Regions from separate parts of the Streptomyces sp. NBC_01268 genome, predicted to be linked through region 1. Evidence: riboswitches for the same ligand, from Rfam matches in the RefSeq annotation. Region 1 holds a riboswitch; the other holds the start of a gene.

Region 1 (7,463 bases):
CAGGTCCCGCTGCCCGGGCGCTCCGTGACCGTCGAGCGCTGGGCGGACGACACGCCGCTCGGGTCCGCCGTGACCGACGCCGACGGCACCTTCGCCGCCGGGCCGGTCGCGGTGGGGACGCGCTGGGACGCGTACCGGGCGGTGTTCAGCGAGAACAGCGACGAGGTGCACGGCACTGCCGGGATCTACGACAGCGTCGACATCCGGACCAGGAAGATGACGGTCGCCGCCGCCGCCGACCGGACCCGCGCGCTGAACGGTGAGACCGTCACGATCACCGGCCGGGTCACCGATCCCGTGGACGGCACGCCCGTCGCCGACGAGCCGCTGGAGGCGTACCTGGGCAACGGGGTCCGCAAGCCGCTGCGTTCCGACGCCGACGGCCGGTTCACCGTGCGGCTCGTCGCCGCGCCGGGCCCGGACAGCACCGGGTGGGGCGTCCAGGGCACGGGCATGTTCCAGAACGGGCTGTACGCCTCGGGTCCGCTCGCCATGCCGCTGGACACCCGGACGACCCTGATGGGGTACCGGCTCGGCGGCGACGGACGGCTCGCCGTGTACGGCCAGTTCCGCTCCCCGTACGAGCACTGGGCGGGCTACACGACCCAGCAGACGGTGCTCCTGGAGCAGTCCCCGGACGGGCTGACCGGTTGGAAGAAGGTCGCCTCGACGCAGCTCTCCACCGATGTGCGGCGGGCGTTCGGCTTCGGCCTGGCGTCCAGGGGCGGCTGGTTCCGGCTGCGGACGCTCACCTCGGACTCCTACGCGGAGTCCGTCAGCCGCACCTTCCACGTGACCCGGACCTCCACCCGCGTCCTGTCGGTGGACGCGACGCCGGAGCCGATCCGCAAGGGCGGCGTGGTCACGGTGCGCGGCACGGTGCAGCACGACCAGGGCGGCTGGAAGCCGCTGGCCAACCAGCCGGTGCAGCTGCGGTTCGCCGCGTGGGGTTCGAAGACGTGGAAGACCGTCGCCTGGGGGCACACCAACGCCGCGGGCCAGACGGCCCTGAAGGCACGGACCACGGTGGACGGCACGTACACCCTCGTCCACGTCGGTGACGCGTCGCACTTCGACTCGGCCGGCAAGGGCGACTACGTCGACGTCCGCTGACCTCCTGCGCTCCGCACACGACTGAAGGGCGGCACCCCCACGGGGTGCCGCCCTTCGGCGTTCAGCGATGAACCGCCGATCCTCTACGAGGATCAGAAGTCCATGTCACCGCCCGGCATGCCGCCGCCGGCCGGCGCGGACGCCTTCTCCGGCTTGTCGGCGATGACGGCCTCGGTGGTGAGGAACAGGGCCGCGATGGACGCCGCGTTCTGCAGCGCGGAGCGGGTGACCTTCGCCGGGTCGATGATGCCCTCGGCGATCATGTCGACGTACTCACCGGTCGCGGCGTTCAGGCCGTGGCCGACGGGGAGGTTGCGCACCTTCTCCACGACGACGCCACCCTCGAGACCACCGTTGACGGCGATCTGCTTGAGCGGGGCCTCCAGGGCCAGCTTGACGGCGTTGGCACCGGTGGCCTCGTCGCCGTCCAGCTCCAGCTTCTCGAAGACCGCGGAGGCCTGCAGCAGGGCGACGCCGCCACCGGCGACGATGCCCTCCTCGACGGCCGCCTTCGCGTTGCGAACGGCGTCCTCGATGCGGTGCTTGCGCTCCTTGAGCTCGACCTCGGTCGCGGCACCGGCCTTGATGACGGCCACGCCGCCGGCCAGCTTCGCGAGGCGCTCCTGGAGCTTCTCGCGGTCGTAGTCCGAGTCGCTGTTCTCGATCTCGGCGCGGATCTGGTTCACGCGACCGGCGACCTGCTCGCTGTCACCGGCACCGTCGACGATGGTGGTCTCGTCCTTGGTGATGACGACCTTGCGGGCGCGGCCCAGCAGGTCGAGGCCCGCGTTCTCCAGCTTGAGGCCGACCTCCTCGGAGATGACCGTGCCGCCGGTGAGGATGGCGATGTCGTTCAGCATGGCCTTGCGGCGGTCGCCGAAGCCCGGGGCCTTGACGGCGACGGACTTGAAGGTGCCGCGGATCTTGTTGACGACCAGCGTCGACAGCGCCTCGCCCTCGACGTCCTCGGCGATGATCAGCAGCGGCTTGCCCGACTGCATGACCTTCTCCAGGAGCGGGAGCAGGTCCTTCACGGAGGAGATCTTGGAGTTGACGATCAGGATGTACGGGTCATCCAGGGCCGCCTCCATGCGCTCCATGTCGGTCGCGAAGTACGCCGAGATGTAGCCCTTGTCGAAGCGCATGCCCTCGGTGAGCTCGAGCTCGAGCCCGAAGGTCTGCGACTCCTCGACGGTGATGACGCCTTCCTTGCCGACCTTGTCCATCGCCTCGGCGATGAGCTCGCCGATCTGGGTGTCGGCGGCGGAGATGGAGGCCGTGGAAGCGATCTGCTCCTTGGTCTCGACATCCTTCGCCTGCTCGAGCAGGGCGCCGGAGACGGCCTCGACGGCCTTCTCGATGCCGCGCTTGAGGGCCATCGGGTTGGCACCGGCGGCCACGTTGCGCAGGCCCTCGCGAACGAGCGCCTGGGCGAGGACGGTGGCGGTGGTCGTACCGTCGCCGGCGACGTCGTCCGTCTTCTTGGCGACTTCCTTGACCAGCTCGGCGCCGATCTTCTCGTACGGGTCCTCGAGCTCGATCTCCTTGGCGATGGAGACACCATCGTTGGTGATCGTGGGGGCGCCCCACTTCTTCTCGAGGACGACGTTGCGGCCCTTCGGGCCGAGGGTGACCTTGACGGCGTCAGCGAGCTGGTTCATGCCGCGCTCGAGACCGCGCCGGGCCTCCTCGTCGAACGCGATGATCTTGGCCATGTGAAGTGGTCCTCCCGGACATGGGGTGGATAACGCTCCTGGACCGCGCCGACGCCCGCGACGGACGGCCTGCGAGCCCTGTGGTTCCTTGCCCCACCTGGCCGCGGGCCTCGTCTGCCCGATCCTCGATTAAGCACTCTCACCTTCAGAGTGCTAACGCCAATGATTAGCACTCGCCCCATGCGAGTGCAAGCGACTACCGAGGATCGGTCACCCCTGGGAGCACGAGCCGGGCGCACGCGCCGGGCGCACATGTCCGCCCCGCGGGGCGCCCCGCCCGGCGCCGGACATGACGAGGGGCCCGCATCCGGTCTGGATGCGGGCCCCTCGACGGAAGTGCGTCGGTGGCCGATCGCGCCGCGCTCAGGCAGAGGCGGCGAGCTTGACCATGTCCGCCTGCGGACCCTTCTGGCCCTGCGAGATCTCGAACTCGACCCGCTGCCCTTCTTCAAGGGTGCGGTAGCCGTCCATCTGGATCGCGCTGTAGTGGACGAAAACATCCGCACCACCGTCGACCGCGATGAAGCCGTAGCCCTTCTCCGCGTTGAACCACTTGACGGTGCCCTGAGCCATGCCTAACTCCCCTATTACTGGCCCTTGCGCGGGGCCGCACTTCGCGGACCCGGGTCAGACCCTGCGCCGGAACGCGTCGACCGCGGCTGAATGTATCTGCCCAACTGCCCTCTGCAACAGGTCAATCGGACGAGAATTCTGGGCAGGCCTGAAAGGCGAATTGGGGAGATTCCCTTGAATTCCGGGTCAAGTCGGGCCGGGCAAAGCGCGCAGAAGGTACACAAGGCACGGGCACTTTGGCTGCTTCTTGTCGCGCACGGGCGCATTCTCATATGCGCCTGGCATGAGCAGCGGAGGGGACTTCCCCAACTCTACCGCGCTCAACCATGCAGAATTGCCCCCTCCGCTTCTTCTCGCGGAAGGGGCAATTCAGATAAGACGGATACCGCGGGTAAGCGCGGAAGGGGCGGAGGAGGCCCGAGGGGCCCGAGCGGACCCCGGGGGCCCACCGGGCCCCGCGGCTCAGCAGCCGCCGGCGACCGCCGGGATGATGGAGACGCCCGCGCCGTCCGGCGTCGCGGTCTCCAGGCCCTGCTCGAAGCGCACGTCGTCGTCGTTGACGTACACGTTGACGAAGCGGCGCAGCTTGCCCTGGTCGTCCAGGACACGGGCGGCGATGCCCGCGTGGTTCTTCTCCAGGTCGGCGATGACCTCGGCGAGGGTCGTGCCCTCCGCCTTCACCTCGGACTGACCACCGGTGTAGGTGCGGAGGATGGTGGGGATGCGGACGTTGACGGCCATGGGGTCACGTACCTTTCAGTGGGCCAGGCCCGCGTCGCGGAACGCGTCCAGGCTCGGGCGGATGGTGGCGGTCGCCTGAGAGCTGTCGGCAACGGCGTCGAGGGTCTTGAGGCCGTCGCCGGTGTTGAGGACCACCGTCGTCAGCGTCGGGTCGATCAGACCCGCCTCGACCAGCTTCCTGGTGACGCCGACGGTCACGCCGCCCGCGGTCTCGGCGAAGATGCCCTCGGTGCGGGCGAGCAGCTTGATCGCGTCCACGACCTGCTCGTCGTTCACGTCCTCCACGGCGCCGCCGGTGCGGCGGGCGATGTCGAGCACGTACGGCCCGTCGGCCGGGTTGCCGATGGCGAGGGACTTGGCGATGGTGTTCGGCTTCTGGGGCTTCACCACGTCGTGGCCGGCCTTGAAGGCGACGGAGACCGGGGAGCAGCCCTCGGCCTGGGCGCCGAAGATCCGGTACGGCTTGTCCTCGACCAGGCCCAGCTTGATGAGCTCCTGCAGACCCTTGTCGATCTTGGTGAGCTGCGAGCCGGAGGCGATCGGGATGACCAGCTGGTCGGGGATGACCCAGCCGAGCTGCTCGCAGATCTCGTACGCGAGCGTCTTGGAGCCCTCGCCGTAGTACGGGCGCAGGTTGACGTTGACGAAGCCCCAGCCCTCGCCGAGCGGGTCGCCGATGAGCTCCGAGCAGAAGCGGTTGACGTCGTCGTAGTTGCCCTCGATGGCGACGAGGTCACCGCCGTAGACACCGGCCATGACGACCTTGCCCTGTTCCAGGTCGTGCGGGATGAACACGCAGGAGCGGAAGCCGGCCCGGGCGGCGGCCGCGCCGACGGCGCCGGCCAGGTTGCCGGTGGAGGAGCAGGACAGGGTGGTGAAGCCGAAGGCGCGGGCGGCCTCGATGGCCTGGGCGACGACCCGGTCCTTGAAGGAGTGGGTCGGGTTGCCGGAGTCGTCCTTGACGAACAGCTTGCCGGGCTCGACGCCGATCTCGCGGGCCAGGTTGTCGGCCTTGACGAGCGGGGTCCAGCCGGGGTTCAGGTTCGGCTTCTCGGCGACGTCGGCCGGGACGGGCAGCAGCGGGGCGTAGCGCCAGATGTTGGCGGGGCCGGCCTCGATGCGCTTGCGCAGCTCCTCCGGGTCACCGGAGGGCAGGTCGTACGCGACTTCGAGCGGGCCGAAACAGAGCTCGCAGGCGAAGATCGGGCCGAGCGGGAAGGATTCGCCGCATTCGCGACAAGAGAGTCCGGAAGCGGGACCGAGGTCGACGGTGGTTCCGGGTGCGACGGTCTGTGCAGCCATGGAGGCGAGGCCCTTTCTCCTCATCTTTCCCATGACGAATTTTTCGCCATGAGACGGATTTGGCACCTTCCCTAGTCGGGGACCTCGCTGGAGGACGAGTAACCGACTGGAGGGTTGCCGGGGCTTCAACGGGCCGTTTCCCTCTGCCCCTCTGGATGAGCGGTATTCGATTGTGAGACGCGGTCGGCACCCCGACATGCATCGGGGATCCGCGTTGTTCAAGACTGTAACCGAAGGCTACGAAGGTGGAGACGGTCGTCCGATCCGCGAGATGGAGATCACGTTGCTGGAAGAGGTGGAGCGCTGGCTGGCCCGGCGGTCCTGGTCCGTTGCCGACCGCCCGCTGGAGCGCGTCCTCGCCGCCAAGCGGGGGACGCGGGTCAGCGTGGTGCTGCCCGCGCTGAACGAGGAGGCGACGGTCGGCACGATCGTCTCCGTGATCCGCCGCGAGCTGATGACCGAGGCGGTCCCGCTGGTGGACGAGCTCGTGGTGATCGACTCGGGCTCCACGGACCGTACGGCGGAGGTCGCGGCGGCGGCCGGCGCGCGGGTGGTGGCGCGCGACGCGATCCTGCCCCGGATACCGGCGGTGCCCGGCAAGGGCGAGGTCCTGTGGCGGTCACTCATGGTGACGAACGGGGACGTGGTCTGCTTCGTGGACGCGGACCTCAGGGACTTCTCCGCGGACTTCGTCACCGGCATCGTGGGCCCCCTGCTCACCGATCCGGACGTCGACTTCGTGAAGGCGATGTACGACCGCCCGCTCGGCGACACCCCTGGTCAGGGCGGTCGGGTGACGGAACTGGTGGCGCGCCCGCTGCTCAATCTGCACTGGCCGCAGCTGGCCGGCTTCGTCCAGCCGCTGGGCGGCGAGTACGCGGCCCGCCGCTCGCTGCTCGAACGGCTGCCGTTCCCGGTCGGTTACGGAGTGGAGCTGGGCCTGCTCGTCGACGCCCTGCACACGGTGGGCCTGGACGCCCTCGCGCAGGTGGACGTGGGGGTGCGCAAGCACCGGCACCAGGACGGGCGGGCGCTGGGCCGGATGGCGGCCGCGATCTACCGGACGGCGCAGCTGCGCCTGTCCCGCGGGCATCTGGTGCGCCCGCGGCTGACCCAGTTCGAGCGGGGCGAGAAGGGCTTCGAGCCCCACACGTACCCGGTGGACACGGAGGAACGCCCGCCGATGGCGGAGATCGCGGAGTACGCGCACCGCCGCGTGGCGTGACACCGGGACCGGCGGCGACCGGGACCGGCCGTGGCCGCTCGGCGCGCCGGGCCCGGCGCCCGCGGGACCGGGCCGCACACCCTCCGTGGCCGAACCCGCCCGTCTGGTATCCGTACGTTTGAGCGTTTACCGGACGGGCTAGGTTCGCCGTATGGCTACCGTCCTCGTGGCATCGAACCGCGGCCCGGTCTCGTACACCGTGCGTGACGACGGCTCCCTGGACACCCGGCGGGGCGGCGGCGGGCTCGTCTCGGGCCTGAGCGCCGTCTCCTCGGAGGGCGGCCTCTGGGTGTGCGCCGCGCTCGGCGACGGCGATCGCGAGGCCGTCCGCCGCGGGGTCGCCGAACCGGGCGTACGCATGCTGGACATCGACCCGGAGGTGTACGCCGACGCGTACAACGGCATCGCGAACTCGGTGCTCTGGTTCCTCCACCACCACCTGTACGACATCCCGCGCGAGCCCGTCTTCGACGCGGACTTCCGCCGCCGCTGGGGCTCCTACCGCGCCTACAACCGCGCCTTCGCCGAGGCCCTCGCCGAGGCGGCGGACCCCGGCGCGGCGGTCCTCGTGCAGGACTACCACCTGGCGCTCGTCCCCGGCATGCTCCGCGCGCTCCGCCCGGACCTGCGGATCGGGCACTTCACGCACACCCCGTGGGCGGCGCCCGGCTACCTGGAGATGCTGCCCGACGACATCCACCGCGAGCTGGTCGAGGGCATGCTCGGCGCGGACGAGCGCGGCTTCCACACCCGCGCCTGGGCCTCCGCCTTCCTCGCCGACCCGCTCGTCGACG
Region 2 (7,463 bases), 2.2 Mb from region 1:
CGCGGCGCTCCTCGGCGAGGTTGGCCTGCTCCGTGGCCTCTTCGGCCTCGTGGTAGAGCTTGTCGACCTTGGACTTGACCTCGTCGATCTTCGGCTTGGCGGGGGCCGCGGAGGCGCCGCTCTGGGCGGAGATCGCGACGGCGAGGCCGGCGGTCGCGGTGAGCACGGTCACACGGGTGCGGCTCGGCTGCTTGGGACGACGGTGGGACGCCACGAAGGCGAGCTCCTTCTTCCTTCAGCCGCCGACCGGGTGAGCGGCAGGCGGGACCCCCGCCGACATCCCGGATGGATGATCAACCGCGCGAAGGTTCGAGCCCCGACCCTAGTGACCATCTTGTGATCAGTTCAAATCCCGATAGGCAAAATCTCGCTCGGGCGACAAAGTATTCACACACACCACACGGGCAGTAATGGTCACTTGACCCTGCGCGGACCATAAAAGGGACATCAGGCGCAGAAGTTACGAGCCGTCACGAGAGACGCGAAAGCCGCTTCAGCAGCAAGGCGGAAGCAACCGGGCGCGCACCGGACTTGGCCACCCCGTCGGCCACCTCGCGGTCGGTGGAGGCCACCACCACCGGGCGGCCCGGCGGCTCGGCCCGCACCAGCTGGCGGATCAACTCGTCCGCCGTGACACCGGGCTTGGAGAACAGCACCCGCACCCCGCGGGGCGGCGCGAGCAGCACCGGGGCGGCGAGCTCGGCCCCGTCGAAGACACAGGTGATCTCGGCGCCCGAGCGGGCCGCGAGGGCGGACAGACCGCCGAGCAGCCGCAGCCGCTGCTTCTCCAGCGGCATCGTCGGGTAGCCGGTCTTGGTGACGTTGTAGCCGTCCACCACCAGGTGCGCCTGCGGCAGTTCGAGCAGCTGGTCCAGGAGGGCCGGATCGGTCTCGGACAGGGCGCGGGCCGCGATGTCCTTCGGCGACATCCGGCCCGGCTCCACCGCGTCCACGGTGTCCGCGGGGTGCATCGAGACCGGCGGCAGGGCCAGTTCGCGGCGCAGCCCCTGGGCGGCGTCGAGCACGGTGTCCAGGAGCAGCCGCAGCCGCATGTCCTCCACCGAGCGGCCCTCGCGGACGGCGCGACGGCTGGCCTCCAGGGCCGCCTCCACCTCGCCGAGCCGGGCCTTGAGCCGCCGGCTCTCGCTCTCGGCGGCGGAGACCTGGGCGGCGGACTCGGTCCTGGCGGCGTCGATCTCCGCCTGGACGCGCCGCAGCGCCGCCTCGCCGCGCTTCACGTCGCTCTGGGCGCTGCGCAGCTTGCGGTGAAGCGATTCGGCTTCCTTGCGGGCCGCCTCCAGGTCGTGGCGCAGCTGTTCGGTCTCGGACCTGGTGCGCTCCCGGGCGTGCGCGACCTCCTCGCGCAGCCGCTCCAGTTCGCGCCGGCCGGCCTCGTCGGCGCGCTCGGCGTCGGCGCGCTCGGCCTCCTCGCCGGCGGCGGCGACCAGCTTGCCCCAGCCGGCCGGGCGCAGCACGTAGGCCGCCGCGGCCACGTCGACGGGGTCGGCGGCGGCGGGCGGGGAACCGGACTCGACGGCGCCGGCCAGTTCGGGCTCGGCCTCCTTGAACCGCTCGCCGATCCGCTGCCGGAACAGCGGGTCGCTCTCCAGGGCGGCCGCCATCGCGTTCCCGGCGAACTTGGCCCGCCGGGAGGCGGTGAAGCGGGCGTACTGGCGCAGCGGTCCGGGCAGCTCGGCGACGGTCAGCCCACCGAAGGCGTCCGCGACCAGCGCGACCACCTTCCGCCGTACGGGCTCGGGCAGCGGCCGGTCGAGCGCCTCGGCGGCGTCGCCCGCCGAGCCCGTCGGTTCTTCACCGTGCGCGGGCTGCGCCACGATCCGTCACCCCACTTCCCTGTCGTCGTCGCCCCCACGGGCCGCTTCTCAGGAAGCGGAACCCGGCCTGTCCACCAGTTCGATCTGGTCCACCGCGTTGCACCAGCGACAGCGGACCGACTCGATGGTCTCACTGACCACCTCACGTTCCTCGACCTTCGGCTCTCCGGCGAGGTCCAGATGGACGTACTCGACGACCTTGGAGGACCGCGTGACGTCGAAGCGGGTCAGGTTGCCGCAGAGCGTGCAACGCCAGCGGGTCTCCGGGGTCGGCAGGGGAACCGTCGTCATCGTGCCGCCTCTTTCTGGGCTTTCCCTGGAATTCCGGGGTTGTACGGGACCGCGGTGCGCCGTCGGACTGCGGAAGTCTGCCCGTAACCCTACGGCCTCGCGGGTACCCCGTGTCACGGCGAGGCACTCTGTCCAGGTGGACCCCGGTACGCCATGATCTGTCCATGATCGAATGGCGGCGCACGGCCCTCGGCGCGTGGCACGGAACCCGGAACGGGCCCACCGTGACGTACGGCCTCATCGCGCTGTGCGTCCTGCTGTTCGCCCTGAGCCCGGTGTCCGGGCTCAACCCGGGATACGGCACCGGCGACCGGCTGCTCGCGGCGCAGGGCGCGTACTTCGAACGCTGGGGCGTGATCCCGGCCGAGCTGACGAGCGGACGTCCGCACGCCCTGCTCACCCCGCTGACCGCGCTCTTCGTGCACGGCAGCTGGCTGCACCTGCTCGGGAACATGCTGTTCCTGTACGTCTTCGGCGCGATGGCCGAGGAGCGGATGGGCCCGGCCGAGTTCGCCCTGTTCTATCTGGGCTGCGGCTGTCTGGCGCTGCTCGGCTACGCGGCCGCGCACGCGGACAGCACGCAGACCCTGGTCGGGGCGTCGGGGGCGATCTCGGGGGTGCTCGGGGCCTTCCTCTATCTCTTCCCGCGCTCCCGGGTGACCAGCCTCTTCCCCTTCCTCTTCTTCCTGCCGCTGCGCTTCCCCGCCTGGATCGTGCTGATCTTCTGGTTCGTGCTCCAGTGGCTGGCGGCCCGCTCGGCCGGGGCGGGGCCGGGGGTGGCGTATCTGGCGCACGTGGTGGGGTTCGCGATCGGCTTCGTCTACGCGTGGGGCCGGTACAGAGGTGGCGTTAAAGTGAAACCACCAGCCGCGGCCACCGAGGGAGAAAGCCAGCCGTGATCACCGCGATCGTGCTCATCAAGACCAGCGTGGACCGCATTCCCGAGATCGCGGAGTCCATCGCCGCGATCGACTGCGTCAGTGAGGTCTTCTCGGTGACCGGGACGTACGACCTGATCGCCATGGTCCGGGTGCCGCGCCACGACGACCTCGCCGACGTCATCCCCGGGAAGATCAGCAAGATCCCCGGCGTGGAGGGCACCGACACCCACGTCGCCTTCCGGGCCTACTCCCAGAACGACCTGGACGCGGCCTTCGCCATCGGTCTGGAGTCCTGAGCCCGCGGCACAGCACGCGGCACGCACGAGGAAGCCGGCCTCTCCCGCGGGAGGCCGGCTTCACTCGTACGGGGGAGGGAACTCAGCCGCGGTCGGGCACGCAGCGGCCGTCCTCGGTGCGGTACTTCCACTGGGCGCCCTCGCGCACCAGCTGCTTCACCGCGCCGACGAACCGCTCCACGTGCTCGTCGGGCGTCCCCGCGCCGAAGCTGACGCGGATGGCGTTGAGGGACCTCTCGCCGGGCGCCGCCTCCGGGGCGCCGCACTCGCCCGGGTCCTGCGGGTCGCTGCCGAGCAGGGTGCGCACCAGCGGGTGGGCGCAGAAGAGGCCGTCGCGGACGCCGATGCCGTACTCGGCGGAGAGCGCGGCGGCGAAGTGGGAGCTGTTCCAGCCGTCCACGACGAAGGAGATGACGCCGACCCGCGGGGCGTCGTCGCCGAAGAGCGAGAGCACCCGCACCTCGGGCACCTCGGCCAGGCCCTCGCGGACCTTCGCGATCAGGTGCCGCTCACGGGCGACGAGCTGGTCGAAGCCGGCCTCGGTGAGCGCCTTGCAGGCGGAGGCGATGGAGTAGACGCCGATGACGTTGGGCGAGCCGGCCTCGTGCCGGGCCGCGGTGGTGTGCCACTCCACGTCGACACCGCCGTCGGCCCGCCGGGCCACCTTGCGGGAGGCGCCGCCGCCCGCGAGGTAGGGCTCGGAGTCCTGGAGCCAGTCGGCCCGCCCGGCGAGGACGCCGGAGCCGAACGGGGCGTACAGCTTGTGGCCGGAGAAGGCGATCCAGTCGACGTCCAACTCCTGTACGGAGACGGGGTGGTGGGGCGCGAGCTGGGCGGCGTCGAGGACGATCCGCGCACCGTGGGCGTGCGCGGCGGCGGCCAGTTCCCGGACCGGCCACAGCTCGCCGGTGACGTTGGAGGCACCGGTCACGCAGACCAGGGCGGGGCCCTTGGGGCCTCCCCCGCTCGAGCGAAGCCGAGAGCTCGGGGAAGGGTCGCGGTCGGCGAGCGCCCGCTCCAGGGTCTCGACGGCCTCGCGCGGGGTGCGCGGGGCGTTGAGGTAGGTGACCCGGGCGTCGCGCCAGGGCAGCAGCGAGGCGTGGTGCTCGGTCTCGAAGACGAAGACCTGGCAGTCGGCGGGGATCACCTGGGCGAGCAGGTTGAGCGAGTCGGTGGTGGAGCGGGTGAAGACCACCTGGTCACCGGGGCGGCAGTCGAGGAACTCGGCGACGGTGGCGCGGCTGTTCTCGAACAGGTCGGTGGAGAGCTGGGAGAGGTAGCCGGCACCGCGGTGGACGCTGCCGTAGTACGGGGCGTACGCGGCGACGTCGTCCCACACGCGCTGCAGGGCCGGGGCGCTGGCGGCGTAGTCGAGCGCGGCGTAGCTGACCTCGCCGCCGGTGACGAGCGGGACGGTGACGTCGCGGCCGAGGACCGGCAGCGGGGCGGCGCAGCAGGGGTCCGCCGCGTCACCGGAGGGGACGGAAGCGGTGGCGGTGGCGGCGGCGTTCGGGCATGCGGACATGACGGTATCTCCCGGCAGAAAAGGGGCGCGAAAAGGCGTGAAAGAGCCCGCAGGGCAGCGCGAAGAAAGGGGGCGCCGCGTACGGGTGTTCGGTGAAGAAGTGGGCCGACGGCCCTAACGCATTCGCTTGCTCACGAGACACTGCTCCCTAGAGGACCAAGGACCCCAGGGTTCTGCGCAGGGGTCCGCGCTTGCCGCAGGCTGCTGCTCGTACGGCCTGGTCTTCACCCGGGGCACCCCGCCACGGACGGAGGGTTGCCGGACAGCCAGCCGGGGCTTTGTCGCTGTCACTCATGACCTGTCACAGAACCTATGCCAGTCGATCACGACGACGCAACCCCGTCCCGGCATTCGGAACGGGGTTGCGTAAGGGGCCGCGTACCGGAGGACCCGGTACCGGTGGGGGGCGGGGCTAGGCGTTGCTGGCCGCGATCCAGCGCTCCAGGGCCCGGCGGGCGGCGCCGGAGTCGATGGACTCGGCCGCCTTCGCGATGCCCACCCGCAGTTGCTCCGCCAGGGTGCCCTCGCCCGGTTCGAGCGCGGTGAGCGCCGCCGCCGAGTTGAGCAGCACCGCGTCCCGCACCGGACCGGTCTCGCCGGCCAGCAGGCGGCGCGCCACGTCGGCGTTGTACGAGGCGTCGGCACCGCGCAGGGCCTCCACCGGGACGATGTCGATGCCGACGTCGCGCGGGTCGAAGGACTCCTCGCGGACCGTGCCGTCCCGGACGATCCACACCCGGGAGGTCGCCGTCGTGGTCAGCTCGTCCAGACCGTCGTCGCCGCGGAAGACCAGCGCCGAGGAGCCGCGCTCGGCGAGCACCCCGGCGACGATCGGGGCCATCCGGGGGTCGGCCACGCCGGTGGCCTGGGCCCGCACCCGGGCCGGGTTGGTGAGCGGCCCGAGGAAGTTGAAGACCGTGCGGATGCCCAGCTCCTTGCGGGCCATCGCCACGTGGCGCAGCGCCGGGTGGAACTTCACCGCGAAGCAGAAGGTGATGCCGGCCTCGCCGGCGACCTCGGCCACCCGCGCGGGGGTCAGCTCCAGGTTGACGCCCAGCTTCTCCAGGACGTCGGAGGCACCGCTGGCGCTGGACGCGGCGCGGTTGCCGTGCTTGACGACCTTGGCGCCGGTGCCGGCCACCACGATCGCCGACATGGTGGAGATGTTGACGGTCTTGGCGCCGTCGCCACCGGTGCCGACGATGTCCACGGACGGGCCGGGCACCTCGATCGTGTTGGCGTGCTCGTACATGGTCCGGACGAGGCCGGTGATCTCCTCGACGGTCTCGCCCTTGGCGCGCAGGGCGACGACGAAGCCGGCGATCTGGGCGGCCGTGGCCTCACCGCGCAGGATGCGGTCCATCGCCCAGGCGGTGTCCTCCGCGCTCTGGTCGCGGCCGCTCAGCAGACCGTCCAGGACGGCGGGCCAGGAGCGGCCCGCCGAGTCGAGTCCTCCAGCGGGGGTCGCAGCGCTCATGGCAGCTCCTGGCGATCGGTGATCGGTGATCTTCGGGGATGGGTACCTTCCCACCCTATCGATCCGCGGGGACGGCAAAGAGCCCCGTCCATCGAATGGACGGGGCTCTCGCCGTGGCGACCTGCTTCAGGAGGTCAGGTGATCAGTGGTGGCCGTGGCCGCTCGTGATCTCCTTGTACTCCTCGGCGGTGGGCTTGGTGATCTGGTTGTCCGCGCCGTAGTAGCCCTTGCTGAGCTTGACCCGGAGCTTCTCCATACGCCCGATCTTGCGCTCCACGCCGTTCTCGTCGACGGCCGGCGGCAGGGCCGCGGCCTCGTACTGCTCGTGCGCCGTGAGACGGTGCAGCTCACCCTGGCTGAGCGGCTGGTGGACCTCGACGAACTCACCGTGCGGCAGGCGCTTGATGATGCCGGACTCGCGCCCGTGCAGCACCTTGTCCTTGTCCCGGCGCTGCAGGCCGAGGCAGATGCGCTTGGTGACGACGAACGCGATGACCGGTCCGGCGAAGAAGAAGATCCGGACGAACCAGGTGATCGAGTTGATCGACAGGTGGAAGTGCGTGGCCCAGAGGTCGTTGCCGCCACCGACGAGCATGATCATGTACGCGGTGATCCAGGCGACACCGAAGGCGGTGCGCGTCGGAGCGTTGCGCGGGCGCTGCGCGATGTGGTGCTCGCGCTTGTCGCCCGTGATCCAGGACTCGATGAACGGGTAGACCGCGATCGCCGCGAGCACCGCCGGGAAGATCGCCAGCGGGATCATCACGCCGAGGACCAGCGTGTGGCCCCACAGGTTGATCTCCCAGCCCGGCATGACACGGATCAGACCCTCGGCGAAGCCCATGTACCAGTCGGGCTGGGCGCCGGTGGACACCTGGTCCGGCCGGTACGGGCCGATGGCCCAGATCGGGTTGATCGAGGCGATCGCCGCGATGACCGCGATGACGCCGAAGACCAGGAAGAAGAAGCCTCCGGCCTTCGCCATGTACACCGGCAGCAGCGGCATGCCGACGACGTTCTTGTTCGTGCGGCCGGGGCCCTCGAACTGCGTGTGCTTGTGGACGAACACCAGGATGAGGTGCGCGACCACGAGACCCAGCATGATGCCGGGCAGCAGCAGCACGTGCGCCGAGTAGAACCGGGCGACGAAGTCGCCGC

Evidence for each region. A riboswitch is a leader RNA that binds a small molecule or an ion and turns the genes downstream of it on or off. The one in region 1 is predicted to bind S-adenosylmethionine.
Region 2: it holds a riboswitch for S-adenosylmethionine, as region 1 does, so the genes downstream of both, OG309_RS10300 (aminotransferase class V-fold PLP-dependent enzyme) here and thrC (threonine synthase) in region 1, are expected to answer to the same signal.

Annotation. Positions count from the first base shown of each region.
Region 1 is NZ_CP108454.1:4,536,268-4,543,730, reverse strand. It holds gene OG309_RS20240 (hypothetical protein) at 1-1,113, shown strand, start outside; gene groL (chaperonin GroEL) at 1,206-2,828, opposite strand; gene OG309_RS20230 (cold-shock protein) at 3,192-3,401, opposite strand; gene OG309_RS20225 (MoaD/ThiS family protein) at 3,864-4,142, opposite strand; gene thrC (threonine synthase) at 4,158-5,444, opposite strand; SAM riboswitch class I at 5,462-5,606, opposite strand; gene OG309_RS20215 (glucosyl-3-phosphoglycerate synthase) at 5,728-6,669, shown strand; gene OG309_RS20210 (alpha,alpha-trehalose-phosphate synthase (UDP-forming)) at 6,821-7,463, shown strand, end outside.
Region 2 is NZ_CP108454.1:2,348,207-2,355,669, forward strand. It holds gene OG309_RS10275 (C40 family peptidase) at 1-214, opposite strand, end outside; gene OG309_RS10280 (NYN domain-containing protein) at 471-1,835, opposite strand; gene OG309_RS10285 (hypothetical protein) at 1,884-2,126, opposite strand; gene OG309_RS10290 (rhomboid family intramembrane serine protease) at 2,291-3,025, shown strand; gene OG309_RS10295 (Lrp/AsnC family transcriptional regulator) at 3,022-3,303, shown strand; gene OG309_RS10300 (aminotransferase class V-fold PLP-dependent enzyme) at 3,386-4,828, opposite strand; SAM riboswitch class IV at 5,011-5,127, opposite strand; gene trpD (anthranilate phosphoribosyltransferase) at 5,241-6,305, opposite strand; gene qcrB (cytochrome bc1 complex cytochrome b subunit) at 6,448-7,463, opposite strand, start outside.